Regions from separate parts of the Microbispora sp. GKU 823 genome, predicted to be linked through region 2. Evidence: riboswitches for the same ligand, from Rfam matches in the RefSeq annotation. Region 2 holds a riboswitch; the other holds the start of a gene.

Region 1 (7,005 bases), on a different contig from region 2:
GAAGATCAGCCGGATGGAGCTCGGCCGGGTCGGGTTCAAGACACGTGACGTCGAAGACCTCCTCACGCTGTACGGCGTCCACGACGACGCCGAGCGGCGTGGCCTGCTGGAGATGGTCCGCGAGGCGAACACGCCCGGGTGGTGGCACAAGTTCGGCGAGGTGCTGCCGAACTGGTTCGTCACCTACGTCGGCCTGGAGGAGGCTGCCAGCGTGATCCGCACCTACGAGGTGCAGTTCGTGCCCGGCCTGCTGCAGACGGCGGCGTACGCCCGCTCGGTGATCACGCTCGGTCATCCGGACGCCTCGGAGGACGAGCTCGAGCAGCGCGTCCATCTGCGGATGCAGCGGCAGGAGAGGCTCACGCACAAGGACGGCCCCCGGTTGTGGGCCGTCATCGACGAGGCCGCGCTCAGGCGGCCCATCGGAGGGAGTGCGACGATGCGGGAACAGCTCCAGCACCTGCTGGAGGTGTCCACGCTGCCCAACATCACCCTTCAGGTGATGCCCCTTCGCTACGGGATGCACGCGGCCGAGGGAGGCGCGTTCACCATCCTCCGCTTCCCGGAGTCCGACCTTTCGGACGTGGTCTACGTCGAGCAGCTCTGGGGTGCGCTCTACCTGGACAAACGTGAGGACATCGATCCCTACCTCACGGCCATGGAGCAGCTGTGCGTGGAGAGCACCACGCCCGGCGGCACTGCCGAGATCCTCGGCGAACTTCTCAGAGAGACATGAATGCAGACATATAACGGGATGCCCGCAACCGACATCGCCGGGGTCACCTGGCGGAAAAGCGCCCACAGCAACTCGACCGGCAACTGCGTGGAGCTGGCCGAGCTTCCCGACGGCGGCGTGGCCGTCCGGAACTCCCGCTATCCCGACGGACCGGCGCTCATCTACACACGAGATGAGATACGGGCCCTGGTGCTCGGGGTCAAGGACGGCGAGTTCGACGGCCTCCTGGTCTGACCTGTTCTGGTGTAACCCCGTGTTCACCCGCTTCTCACGGGCGTAACAGCGCGACGCGGGAGGCGTAACACGGATCCGGCACAGTGAGTCCCAGGAAAGCTCACAAGGGGGACCCCGTGCTGGACCAGATGACTCTCTACCCGGTGGCCGACGACGTGCTGTTCGCACCCGGAGGCCGCGTGGTGATCCGCACCTATGGCGTCGCCGCGCCGGCCGACCCGGCGGACGGGCGGCCCAGGACGGTGGCGTATCGGACATGGGTCACCGGGGTGCGGGAGCAGCCCAGGTACTGGCGGTGGGGGCACTTCGAGGACGCCCGGCGCGGCCACCGCAAGGTCCTGGAATGGCTGACCGGCCGAGGCCCGCAACCCCAGCCGGTCGCCCAGGCGTGAACAGGCACGCGTGATCGGACCGGTCCGATTCGGACCGGCACGTTTCCGGACCGGCAAGTCTCAGGTCGGCACGTTCCAGCGGAGCAGGACGGGCTCGTCGTCGTGCTCGTAGCCGAGGACCGAGTACGTCCCGGTGTCGAGACGCAGGTGTCTGCCGTGGTCGGCCGGCAGCGACAGCCAGCGCGCCGCCAGCACACGCAGGATGTGCGCGTGCGCGACGACCAGGACGTCGCCGTCCGCCGAGCGGATCCGGGCGAGGACCTTGTCCGCCCGCTCCCCGACGTGCTCGACGGTCTCACCCGGGTGCGCCTCGTCTCCCGGGACGACGCCGTCGCGCCAGACGTACCAGCCGGGGCGTGACCTGCGGATGTCGGCGGTGGAAATCCCCTCGTAGCCGCCGTAGTCCCACTCCCACAGGTTCGGGTCCACCTCGTACGGCCCCGCGCCGGCGAGCTCGGCCGTACGGCGGGCCCGCTGCGCGGGACTGACGAGGACCAGTGCGAACGACCGGCCCGCCACCAGGCGGGACAGGGCGCGCGCCTCCTCCTCGCCGTGCGGTGTCAGCGGCAGGTCGGTGCGGCCCGTGTGCCGCCCGGCCCTGCTCCACTCGGTCTCGCCGTGCCTCAGCAGGATGACGTTCATAGACGGTCCATCTTGCCCGTACGGCCGATTTCACGCGCGGCGGCCCCCTTGACCGTCCATCGGCGGCCTGCAGTAGGGTCCCGCCGGAAAGGGGGCGTCATGGAGCCGGTGCGGGTGGGACTCGTCGGTGCGGGACCGTGGGCGGAGATGGTGCACGCGCCCGCCCTCGCGGCAGGGCCGCACACGACGCTGTCCGGGGTGTGGGCGCGCAGGCCCGACGCGGCGCGAGCGCTGGCGGAGGCCCACGGCGCGCCCTCCTTCGAGCGGCTGGAGGACCTGTTCGCGGCGTCGGAGGCGGTCGCCTTCTGCGTGCCGCCCGCCGTACAGGCCGAGCTGGGCGTGCTCGCGGCCCGGGCGGGCAGGGCGCTGCTGCTGGAGAAGCCGCTCGCGGCCGACCTCGACGGCGCCCGGCGCCTGGCCGGGGCGATCGAGGAGGCGGGCGTCGCCTCCCAGATGCTCTTCACGTTCCGCTACTCGGCGGCGACGGCCGGCTTCCTCGACCGGGCCCGGCGGATCGAGCCCTTCGGAGGGCACGCCGCCAACATCTCCGGAAGCCTGCGCGGCGGCCCCTTCGCCACCCCCTGGCGGCTTGAGCGCGGTGCGGTGCTCGACGTGGGCCCGCACATGATCGACCTGCTCGACGCCGCGCTCGGCCGGGTGGTCGCGGTCAAGGCCCACGGCGACCCGCTCGGCTGGGTCGGCCTGCTGCTGGAGCACGAGGGCGGCGCGGTCAGCGAGGCGTCGCTGAGCATGGCCGTCGAGGGCGACACCCCGCCCAGCCGCATCGACGTGTACGGACGGCTCGGCAGCGCCTCGCTGCTCGGCTCCGAACTCGGCGACGTCTTCCCCGAGGTGGTCCGGCAGTTCGCGGGCACCGTACGCGACGGCGCGGGCATCCGCTCGACGCCCGCCACGGCCTGCGCCTGCAGGAGATCATCGACGAGGTGGAGCGGCAGCTGCGGGCCGGCTGACCAGGGCCAGGCCCGCGACCAGGGCGGCGCACGCGACCAGCGGCGCCGGGCCGGGCGCGAAGCCCGTGATCGTGAGCGTGAGCAGCGCGCCGCCGACGAGCGTGGCGGCGGCGGCACGTGCCGGTGGGCGGCGGCGCCCACGGGCTCCTCGAAGCGGCCGAGCAGCGCGGTGAGCGCGACCAGGACCAGCGCCAGGGCGGCCAGCCACAGCGGGACGGCGCTCCACCACGCCGCCGAGCCGGTCGGCGGGGTCGCCAGCCCGAACCCGAGGGTCGCCACACCGGCGACGGTGACGAGCGCGGTCATGTGCCACAGGTAGACGGTCATCATGCGCGGCGCGAGCGCGGTGAGCACCGCCTCGGCTCGAGGGCGGGCGGCCAGCGCGTTCACGGCGGGGCGCAGCAGCATCGCCAGGCCGAGCTGACCGGCGAACAGCGCGAGCAGGCAGGCGCTCGGCGGGGCCATGTTCGAGATCATCCCGGGCATCCCGATCATGCTGGCGGGGTACGGTCCGGCCGCCACCAGGCCCGCCACCATCGCGAACCCGGCCACCGCGAGCCCGGCCGCCCGCCGTCCGGTCAGCCACTCCAGGCCGCCCTCGGCGTACCGGAACCCGACCTGGTGCACCGCCAGCCAGACGAACGCGACGTTGAGGTAGCCTGCGGCCTCCAGGCCGGAGAACCGGACCACGTCCATCAGCACCGCGCCGCCCGCGAGCACCGGCAGGACCACCCCGGTCCGCATCCGCAGCAGGTGCGGCGTGGCCACCACGGCCAGCAGGTAGACCGCCAGGAACCAGAGCAACTGGCCGACCGTGCGCGCGGCCACCTCCACCGGCTGCGCGGGCACGCCGAGGGCCGCCAGGAGGTGGGGGAGCGGCAGCCACACGACCGCCAGCGGCACCACCGGCCAGGCCAGGCGGCGTACCCGGCGCGCCGTCCATTCACGGGCGGTGCCGCCCCGGCGGACGGCGGACCTGAAGCTGATCGCGTTGGCCGCACCCCCGGCGAAGAAGACCAGCGGCATGACCTGCGAGATCCAGGTGACGTACGGAATCGCGGCGAGGGCGTTGCCCGTGGTGAGGCGTCCCTGGGCGTACGACAGGACCGGCATCGTCCAGTGCTGGACGACCACGAGGACCATCCCGAAGACGCGCAGGACGTCGATGAAGCGGTCCCGTGGCGCGGGCGCGGCCGGGGCCCGCTGTGGAGCCGGAGGAAGCATGGTCAGGGACACGGGGGCCGCCTTCGCTGTGTCGGCCGCCGGGGTGGTCAACCCGCGGGCGGGGGTCGGGGGCTTCGGCACTCCGGGCTCGGAGGCTCCGGGGTGCGCGGGGTCTCGGAGTCATGGCCCCGTCGAGCACGTCAAGCGTCTCGCCGCGGCCCTGCCCGGCGCAGCGACGCGGTCCCTACTTCCGATCATGGGCGACCCCCTACCGCCGGGGTAGGGCCTGCCCTACCATCCCCGCGTACGCCCAGGCGGGCGGCATGATCAGTTGCTGGGGCTGCTGCCCATCGTGGACGCGGTCCGCGCGGTCGCGCTCGACCTCGAACGGTCGGGTGGGGCGCCGCGTTGATCCTCCCGGTGCGGACGGGCCGGTGCGGACGGGCCGGTGCGGACGGGCCGGGGCGGGGGTGGACGCCGGGTGAGGGATTGGTACCGTTGCGTCCGACGCGCGCCGCGTAGCGAAGTCCGGTGAGAATCCGGCGCTGTCCCGCAACTGTGGTTCCCCGCCCCCGGGGACGAGCCAGGTCGCCTGCGCTGTGCGCCGACGCCATCGACCCTCGTGGAAAAGGGTGATCCGTCGCTTCCAGCGGGTCCCTCGATTCCCGGCATTCCCCCTGATGGAGGACCTCGTGAGGCCCGTACGCACGGCCGTCGCGGGTGTGGTGCTGGGCGTGCTCGCTCTGGCCGGCTGCGGCCAGACCGACGGCGCCGCCACGTCCGCGACCCCCACCCCCGCCGCCTCGGACGGCACCGGACAGGGCGCCTTCCCCGTCACGGTCCAGGCGGGCAACGGCGCGGTGACGATCGCCAAGAGGCCCGAGCACATCGTGTCGCTGTCCCCGACGGCCACCGAGATCCTGTTCGCGATCGGCGCGGGCGGCCAGGTGGCGGCGGTGGACGACCAGTCGAACTACCCGCCGGAGGCGCCCAAGACGTCGCTGTCGGGCTTCAAGCCCAACGTCGAGGCGATCGTCGCCGCCAAGCCCGACCTCGTCGTGCTCGCCAACGACCTGGAGGGCGTGGTCGCCGGGCTCGGCAAGGTCGGCGTGCCGGTGCTGCTCGAACCCGCCGCCACCAAGCTGGACGACACCTACGACCAGATCAGGGACCTCGGCGCGGCCACCGGCAACGCGGCCAAGGCCGACGAGGTGGCGAGCGGCGTCAAGCAGAAGATCGACGCTCTCGCGGCGGCGGCGCCGAAGGACAAGGGCCTGACGTACTACCACGAGCTGGACACCACGCCTTACGCGGCGACGTCGAGCACGTTCATCGGGCAGGTCTACAGCCTGTTCGGGCTGAAGAACATCGCCGACGAGGCGCCCGATGCGGCGGGCGGCTATCCCAAGCTGTCGGCGGAGTTCGTCGCCAAGGCCGACCCCGACCTGATCTTCCTCGGCGACACCAAGTGCTGCGGCCAGAACGCCGCCGCGCTGGCCAAGCGGCCGGGCTGGTCCGGCCTGTCCGCCGTCAAGAAGGACCGCGTGGTGGAGCTGGACGACGACGTCGCCTCCCGCTGGGGGCCCCGGGTCGCCGACCTCGCCCAGGCCGTCAGCGACGCCGTGCAGAAGGCGGCGAGCTGAGCCGGTGACGACACGGACGCCCCTGGTGGCGCGGTGAGCGGTGACGCGGTGAGACCGGTGGTGGCGTGATGACGACGCAGTCCCGGCCACGCGGCCGGGCGCTGCTCGTCGCGTCCGTCGTGCTGGTGGCCAGTCTCGCCCTCGGCCTGATGGCGGGCGCGGCGGGCATCTCTCCCCGCGCCATCGCGCTGGCGCTGCTCGACCGGCTGCCGCTGGTGTCCGTGCACTCGGGCCTCTCGCAGGTCGAGGAGGGGCTGCTGTTCCAGCTCCGGGTGCCGCGGGTGCTGCTCGCCGCCGTCGTGGGCGGGCTGCTCGCCACGGCCGGGGCCGGCTACCAGGGCGTGTTCCGCAACCCGCTGGCCGATCCTTACCTGCTCGGAGCGGCGGCCGGGGCCGGTCTCACCGTGACGCTCGTCGTGGTCTTCCTGGGCGGCGACGCCGGGGTGGCCGGGGTGCCGGTCGCCGCCTTCGCCGGGGCCGTCGGCGGGGTGTTCCTCGCGTACGCGCTGGGCCACACCGCGGGCCGGGGCGGCGGCACCGCGACGCTCGTGCTCGCCGGGGTCGCGGTCACCTCGTTCCTCACCGCCATCCAGACCTTCGTGCAGCAGCTCAAGGTGGAGGAACTGCAGCGGATCTACTCCTGGATCCTCGGCGACGTCGGCGGCGGCTGGGACCAGCTCCGCATGATCGCGCCGTACGCCGTGGTGTCGACCGTCGTCATGCTGCTGCACGGGCGGCTGCTCGACGTGCTGTCGGTGGGCGACGAGGAGGCGGTCAGCCTCGGCCTACGCGCGGCGCGTGTGCGCTTCGTCGTGCTGCTGGCCGCCTCGCTCGCCACCGCGTCGGCGGTCGCGGTCAGCGGACTGATCGCGTTCGTCGGGATCGTGGTGCCGCACGTGGTCCGGCGGCTCGCCGGCTGGTCCTACCGGATCGTGCTGCCGCTGTCGTTCCTCGGCGGCGCGGCGTTCCTCGTGCTGGCCGACACGATCGCGCGTACGGTGCTCGCCCCGGCCGAACTGCCGATCGGGGTGGTCACCGCGTTCGTCGGGGCGCCGTTCTTCGTCACCGTCCTGCGCGTGACCCGGCGGGTGGAGACGTGAGCGGGCACGCCGTACCGGCCGTCGAGGCGCGCGGCGTGGGCGTCACGCTCGGCGGGCGGCGGGTGCTCACGGACGTCACGCTGTCGGCCGCGCCCGGCCAGTGGCTCGCGGTCATCGGGCCGA
Region 2 (7,005 bases):
TCGCCCAAAAGGTTGGATTCGTCGCTCATCTCCCCACTGTAATTCGCGCACTTTCGTGCGTGCCTGGTCCTGTCACCCCCAGGATCGCGAGGGCTCTGGCTCTGCCGGCGGGTGAGCGGAAACCTCGCTTCCGGGACGAACGCCGGCGAAATCCGCTGGTGGTCCCTTCCGCGAACAAGGAGCTACACCATGTCGACGTTTCTGCTCGTACACGGGGCCTGGCACAGCGGGCAGTGCTGGGAGCGGGTGGTCCCGTTGCTGGCATCGGCCGGGCATCGGGTGGTCGCGCCGTCGCTGACCGGCTTCGGCGACAAGGCGCATCTGCTCGGCCCCGAGATAGGGCTGGACACGCACGTCGACGACATCGTCAGGCTGATCACCGAGGAGGATCTCACCGACGTGATCCTGGTGGGCCACAGCTACGCCGGGCTGGTCATCTCGTCCGCCGCCAACCGGATCCCGGATCGGATCGCCCATCTGGTCTATCTCGACGCGATGGTCCCGGAGGACGGCGAGACCGCGCTCGATGTGCACCCCGTGACCCAGGCCCTCATCGACCGTGCCGCGGAGTCCGAGGTCGGCTGGCGGATCCCGCCGATGCCCGAGTTGCCGCCGCCCTTCGGCCTGTTCGGGGTCACCGACCCGGCCGACGCGGCCTGGCTGCGGACGATGTTGTCGGATCAGCCGGTGCTCTGCTTCCGGCAACCGGTCCGGCTGGACAACCCGGCCGTGCAGACCATTCCGCGGACGCACATCCACTGCGTCGCCGCCGTACCGGAGGGCATCGAGCGGCGGCCCGTCCCGGCGATACAGCCCAACGGCAGCCCGGCACAGGTGTGGGAACTGGAGACGGGCCACGACTGCATGATCACGATGCCGGCCGAGCTCTCCGAACTGCTGCTCAAGCTCGGCTGACCCGCCCACTCGAGCCGCGCGGGCCCTTGCCCGGACGCGCCACTGATCCTGGGCCTGTGGTCACTCACCATGCGCTTGACGTGCGGCCTGCTCGGTGACGCGCTCGATGGCCTGGACGGCGACATCGGGCTGGTCGACGTAGATGTAGTGGCCGCTGTTCTTGGCCGTGCTCAGCTTGCTGCCGCTGGACAGCGCGAGCCACTTGCGCTGACCCGCGGCCCACGCCTGCTCCAGGCGCGGCCCGTACTTGGGGACGGCCGCGAGGTACGGCTTGCCGTGCTGGATCACCTCCACCGGGATGTTCCCGGCGGAACGGACCTCGCCGTCGGTGATGACGAGCTTCTCCGGGTTCTCGCCCTTGAACATCGCGAGGTTCTGTGCGCGCAGCTCGGCGGCCGGGCCGGTGGCGGACTCGGGGATCGCCTTCGTGATGTCGTCCATCATGGTGGGCGGGGTGGCGTCCATGAGAACCAGCCCCTTGACCCTGTCCTGGTGGTCGGGGGCGTACCTGGCGGCGATCAGCCCGCCCAGCGAGTGCCCGGCGAGGACGACCGGGCTGTCACCGGCGACGCGGTCGAGCACCCCGGTCAGGATCTTCCCGGTGCTGGAGAAGCTCTGCGGGCCGTCCGGCTGGTCGCTCGCGCCCGCGCCGAGCCGCTCGTAGGAACAGACCCGGTTCTGCTTGCTCAGCGTCTTCTGGATGGCGGCCAGCTTGTCCAGCCCGTCGCCGGCCCCGTGCAGCAGGATGATGACCGGCTTGCCCTTCTCCGGGGTGCCCGAACAGGACACGTTCACCGACCGGCCCGCGACATCGATCTTCTCGGTCCCGGAGATCGGGGCGGCATCGGCCGTCCGCGTGGCGGGGGCGAGGGGGTCCCAGTTCTCCAGCGAGTCGCCGTCGCAGCCGGCGACCCCCGCGCCGAGCACGGTGCAGCACAGCGCGGCCACAACGGGTGTCTTGATCTTGCGGAGCATGAGGTCCTCCAGTGAGCGAGTCGACGCCGGGGTGATGCGCACGGCGGTGTGGCGGGGTAGCGAACGGTGCGCCGTGGCTGCGATGTAACGCTACGGATCGGGCGGTCCGTGATCGTCCCCGCACGGTGGACATTCGCCGGTAGCTCGTGCGGGGGACAACCGCGGTCCGCCGGGGAGGGCCGCGATCGCCCTTCGGGCCGGGCGCACACAGGGTGCGTTACTCCTGTGACGCGACATGTTGGGTGTGACTTTTCCTCGCCCCCTATATATGGTGGTGGCTGCAGCTGGTTCGTCCGTCCGTCCAGGGCGGCCGAGGCAAGAGGGAACCCGGTGGAAGTCCGGGACTGCCCCGCAGCGGTGAGTGGGAACGACCGTTGTCACACGCACTGGATCCGGCCTACCGGCGGATCTGGGAAGCGACAACCAGTAGGCAATGCGGCAACCTGGCCGCGCCGCCCACGAGTCCGAAGACCTGCCAGCGCGCCGCGCACCGCGTGAACGGGTGTGCGGCTGGTCGGAGGCCGCGCGGGACGGCCGATGGCTCTGGCGCGCCGCTTTCGCGTGCTCGCCGGCATGCCTCCTGCGCGCTGCCTCGGGCCTTGGGGACCGAGCGCGAGGAGAGAGCTGTGACGGTCACAGGGGTGTCACCGGACGGGGTGTCGTCGGTGGACGCCGAGCGGCAGGGGTCCATGCCGCGACGAGCGCAGATGCACGTACGCAAGCGCAACGGGGCGAGCGAGCCGGTCGACGTCAACAAGATCGTCCGAGCGGTGGAGCGCTGGGCGGACGATCTCACCGACGTCGATCCGCTCCGCGTGGCGACCAAGACGATCAGCGGCCTGTACGACGGGGCCACCACCGCCGAGCTGGATCGGCTGTCGATCCAGACCGCGGCGGAGATGATCGGCGAGGAGCCGCAGTACTCGCGGCTGGCCGCCAGGCTGCTGGCCGGGTACATCGACAAGGAGGTCCGCGGCCAGGGAGTGGCCTCCTTCAGCCAGGCGATCCGGCTGGGACACGCGCAGGGGCTGATCGGCGACGCCACGGCCGACTTCGTGGCCGCGAACGCCCGCAAGCTCGACGACGCGATCGACCCCAGGGGCGACCTCCGGTTCGAGTACTTCGGCCTGCGCACGGTGTACGACCGTTACCTGCTGCGCCATCCCTCCACCCGGCTGGTGCTGGAGACCCCGCAGTACTGGCTGCTGCGCGTGGCGTGCGGCCTCGCGACCACACCGGCCGAGGCGATCGGGTTCTACCGGCTGATGTCGTCGCTGGCCTACCTGCCCAGCTCGCCGACGCTGTTCAACTCCGGGACCCGGCACACCCAGATGTCCTCCTGCTACCTGGTCGACTCCCCCCGCGACGAACTGGGCTCGATCTACGAGCGGTACGCGCAGGTGGCGCACCTGTCGAAGTTCGCCGGAGGGATCGGTATCTCCTGGTCACGGGTGCGTTCGCGGGGTGCGCTCATCCGGGGCACCAACGGGCACTCCAACGGCATCGTGCCGTGGCTGCGCACCCTCGACGCGTCGGTGGCCGCCGTCAACCAGGGCGGCCGCCGCAAGGGCGCGGCCTGCGTCTACCTGGAGACCTGGCACCCCGACATCGAGGAGTTCCTCGAACTGCGCGACAACACCGGTGAGGACGCCCGCCGCACCCACAACCTCAACCTCGCCAACTGGATCCCGGACGAGTTCATGCGCCGGGTCGAAGCCGACGCGATGTGGTCGCTGTTCGACCCGGACGAGGTCCCGGAGCTGCCAGACCTGTGGGGAGAGGACTTCGACGCCGCCTACCGCGCGGCCGAGGCCGCCGGCCGGTACGTCCGTCAGGTCAAGGCCAGGGACCTGTACGGCAAGATGATGCGCACGCTGGCCCAGACCGGCAACGGCTGGATGGCCTTCAAAGACGCGTCCAACCGGCTGTGCAACCAGACCGCCGAGCCCGGCAACGTGGTGCACCTGTCCAACCTGTGCACGGAGATCCTCGAGGTGTCCAGCGACACGGAGACCGCCGTGTGCAACCTCGGCTCGGTCAACCTCGCCGCGCATCTGGCCGGGGACGGGATGGACTGGGAGCGGTTGCGCGCCACCGTGCGCACCGCGGTCACCTTCCTCGACCGCGTCATCGACATCAACTACTACCCGAGCCCGCAGGCAGCGGCGAGCAACCCCCGCTGGCGCCCCGTCGGCCTCGGCGTGATGGGCCTCCAGGACGTCTTCTTCGCGCTTCGGATGCCGTTCGACTCTCCCCAGGCGAAGGACCTGTCCACCCGCATCGCCGAAGAGATCTATCTGACGGCGTTGGAGACCTCGGCCGACCTGGCCGCGAAGGCGGGTCCTCATCCGGCCTTCCAGCAGACCTGGGCCGCCCGCGGGCTCCTGCAGCCCGACCTGTGGAAGGTCACCGGCGCTCAGGACGAGCGCTGGACGGCGCTTCGCGAGCGGATCGCCGAGCACGGGCTGCGCAACTCGCTGCTCATCGCGATCGCGCCCACCGCGACCATCGCGTCCATCGCCGGGTGCTACGAGTGCATCGAGCCGCAGGTGTCCAACCTCTTCAAGCGCGAGACCCTCAGCGGCGAGTTCCTCCAGATCAACAGCGCGCTCGTGGCGGAGCTGAAGGCGCGCGGCCTGTGGAACGAGGAGATCAGGACCGCCATCAAGCGGGCCGACGGCTCGGTTCAGGGGATCGAGGCACTCCCCGCGGAGCTGCGTGAGCTGTTCCGCACGGCCTGGGAGCTGCCGCAGCGAGCGCTCATCGACATGGCCGCCGCGCGCGCGCCGTACATCGACCAGAGCCAGTCGCTCAACCTGTTCATGAGCGCGCCGACCATCGACAAGCTCTCCTCGATGTACCTGTACGCCTGGAAGAGCGGCCTGAAGACCACCTACTACCTGCGGTCGCGTCCCGCTACGCGGATCCAGCAGGCGACGGTGTCCCTGGCGTCGCAGAAGGCGCAGCCGGAGGAGCGAACGGTCTCCGAGAAGGCGGCGATGACCGCCGAGGCGCTCGCCTGCTCGCTGGAGAACCCGGAGTCGTGCGAAGCGTGCCAATGAGCACGCCCCCCGGAAACATCACTCGAAAGGCGAGAGCCATGACCACCGACCCCGAGACTTCGATGCTGCTCGACCCGGGAATGAGCCTCACCCTGAGGCCGATGCGCTACCCGCGCTTCTTCGACCGCTATCGGGACGCGATCAAGAACACCTGGACGGTGGAGGAGGTGGACCTGCACTCCGACCTCAAGGACCTGGACCGGCTCTCCCCCGCTGAGCGGCACCTGGTCAGCCGCCTGGTCGCCTTCTTCGCCACCGGCGACACGATCGTGGCCAACAACCTGGTGCTCAACCTCTACCAGCACGTCAACGCCCCCGAGGCCCGCCTCTACCTGTCCCGGCAGCTGTTCGAGGAGGCCGTCCACGTCCAGTTCTACCTGAACCTGCTGGACACGTACGTACCCGACGAGGACGAGCGGTTCGCGGCGTTCGCGGCGGTCGAGAACATCCCGTCCATCCGGCGCAAGGCCGACTTCTGCTTCCGCTGGATCGACTCGATCTTCGAGCTGCGCGAACTGCGTACCCGGGAGGACCGGCGGGCCTTCCTGCTCAACCTGATCTGCTTCGCCGCGTGCATCGAGGGTCTGTTCTTCTACGGGGCCTTCGCCTACGTGTACTTCCTGCGCTCGCGCGGCCTGCTCAACGGTCTCGCCTCGGGCACCAACTGGGTGTTCCGCGACGAGTCCATGCACATGGCCTTCGCCTTCGACGTGGTGGAGACGGTCCGGCAGGAGGAGCCGGGGCTGTTCGACGAGGAGATGGCGAACCAGGTCCGCGAGATGCTCGCCGAGGCGGTGGAGTGCGAGGTCCAGTTCGCGGAGGACCTGCTCGGCGGCGGAGTGCCCGGCATGTCGATCGCCGACATGCGGGCCTACCTGGAGCACGTCGCCGATCGCCGGCTGGCCCAGCTGGACATCCCACCGCTGTACGGGGCGAAGAACCCGTTCGCCTTCATGGAGTTGCAGGACGTCCAGGAGCTCTCGAACTTCTTCGAGCGGCGGGTGTCGGCGTATCAGGTGGGCGTGACCGGCACGGTCAGCTTCGACGCCGACTTCTGATCCCGGCTCGCGAGAAGATCGGCAGGGTGAGGACCACGCGCGGGGGATGTCGTCGCCGACGACCTGGTGGTAGGTGCCGCCCATGCTCTCCACGAGTGCGCGCTGGCGCGCCAGCAGCGCCGGGTCGCCTCCGGCGAGCCCGTCCGCCCGGGTGACGTGGACGGCCAGCAGATCGGCGCCCTTCGTGCGGGCGGCGATGCGGGCGGCGCGCCTGATGAGGGTGTCGCCCTCCGGCCCGCCGGTCAGCGCGACGACGACGTTGGTGTGCGCCAGCTCGTCGACCAGGACGATCTTCGGTGCGCGGGCGATGACCGCCTCGACGTCCAGCTCGGTGAAGGTCGCACCCCTGTAGACGACATGCCGCCGTGGGAGGACCTCAATACCCTCCATGAGTTCGGCGGTGCGGGGGCGGTCGTGGGTCTCGACGATGCCCACGACCACGTCCTTCCCTCGTTCCAGCGCTCTGTGACCTTCGCTGAGCATCGCGTAGGTCTTGCCGACCCCGGGTGCCGCGCCGAGGTAGATCCGCAGCCGCCCGCGCGCCATCTACCTCACCCCTTCAGCCTGTCCAGATCCAGGTTGAGCTCCAGCACGTTCACGCCGGGCTCGCCCATGAAGCCGAGCGCCCTGCCGGTGGTGTGCCGCTCGATGAGGGCCCGCACCGCGTCCAGGCCGAGGCCGCGCTCCCTGGCGACCCGGGGGGCCTGCAGTTCGGCGTACGCGACGGAGATGTGCGGGTCGAGGCCGCTGCCGCTCGCGGTGACCGCGTCGGCGGGCACCGGCACGTCCGTCACGTTTCCCCGGACAGGGACGGTGCGGCCGGCCGCGTAGTCCTGTCCGGGCTTGCCGCATTCGACCTTCACGCCTTGGTAGACCGGGATGAACGGCGTGGTCGGGCAGGCCTGGTTGACGCTGACCACTCGGGTGGGGGTGCCGACGGCGGGGAAGACCTTGAGCACCGCGCCGACTCCGTCCGCCGTGCAGTACGGCCTGGC

Evidence for each region. Region 2 has a riboswitch for cobalamin ahead of B1L11_RS41100 (ribonucleoside-diphosphate reductase subunit alpha). Riboswitches for the same ligand answer to the same signal wherever they lie in the genome.
Region 1: linked by a shared signal. The riboswitch ahead of B1L11_RS10390 (ABC transporter substrate-binding protein) and the one ahead of B1L11_RS41100 (ribonucleoside-diphosphate reductase subunit alpha) in region 2 are both predicted to bind cobalamin.

The regions. Positions count from the first base shown of each region.
Region 1 covers NZ_MWJN01000014.1:23,354-30,358, reverse strand. The annotation lists gene B1L11_RS10420 (helix-turn-helix transcriptional regulator) at 1-736, shown strand, start outside; gene B1L11_RS10415 (DUF397 domain-containing protein) at 737-970, shown strand; gene B1L11_RS10410 (hypothetical protein) at 1,087-1,362, shown strand; gene B1L11_RS10405 (histidine phosphatase family protein) at 1,423-2,004, opposite strand; gene B1L11_RS54680 (Gfo/Idh/MocA family protein) at 2,104-3,294, shown strand; partial or broken gene B1L11_RS54675 (acyltransferase family protein) at 3,210-4,088, opposite strand; cobalamin riboswitch at 4,618-4,754, shown strand; gene B1L11_RS10390 (ABC transporter substrate-binding protein) at 4,832-5,782, shown strand; gene B1L11_RS10385 (iron ABC transporter permease) at 5,851-6,882, shown strand; gene B1L11_RS10380 (ABC transporter ATP-binding protein) at 6,879-7,005, shown strand, end outside.
Region 2 covers NZ_MWJN01000144.1:10,177-17,181, forward strand. The annotation lists gene B1L11_RS41085 (helix-turn-helix domain-containing protein) at 1-29, opposite strand, end outside; gene B1L11_RS41090 (alpha/beta fold hydrolase) at 190-915, shown strand; gene B1L11_RS41095 (alpha/beta fold hydrolase) at 976-1,890, opposite strand; cobalamin riboswitch at 2,159-2,385, shown strand; gene B1L11_RS41100 (ribonucleoside-diphosphate reductase subunit alpha) at 2,517-4,952, shown strand; gene B1L11_RS41105 (ribonucleotide-diphosphate reductase subunit beta) at 4,991-6,010, shown strand; partial or broken gene B1L11_RS41110 (histidine kinase) at 6,047-6,556, opposite strand; partial or broken gene B1L11_RS41115 (potassium-transporting ATPase subunit C) at 6,562-7,005, opposite strand, start outside.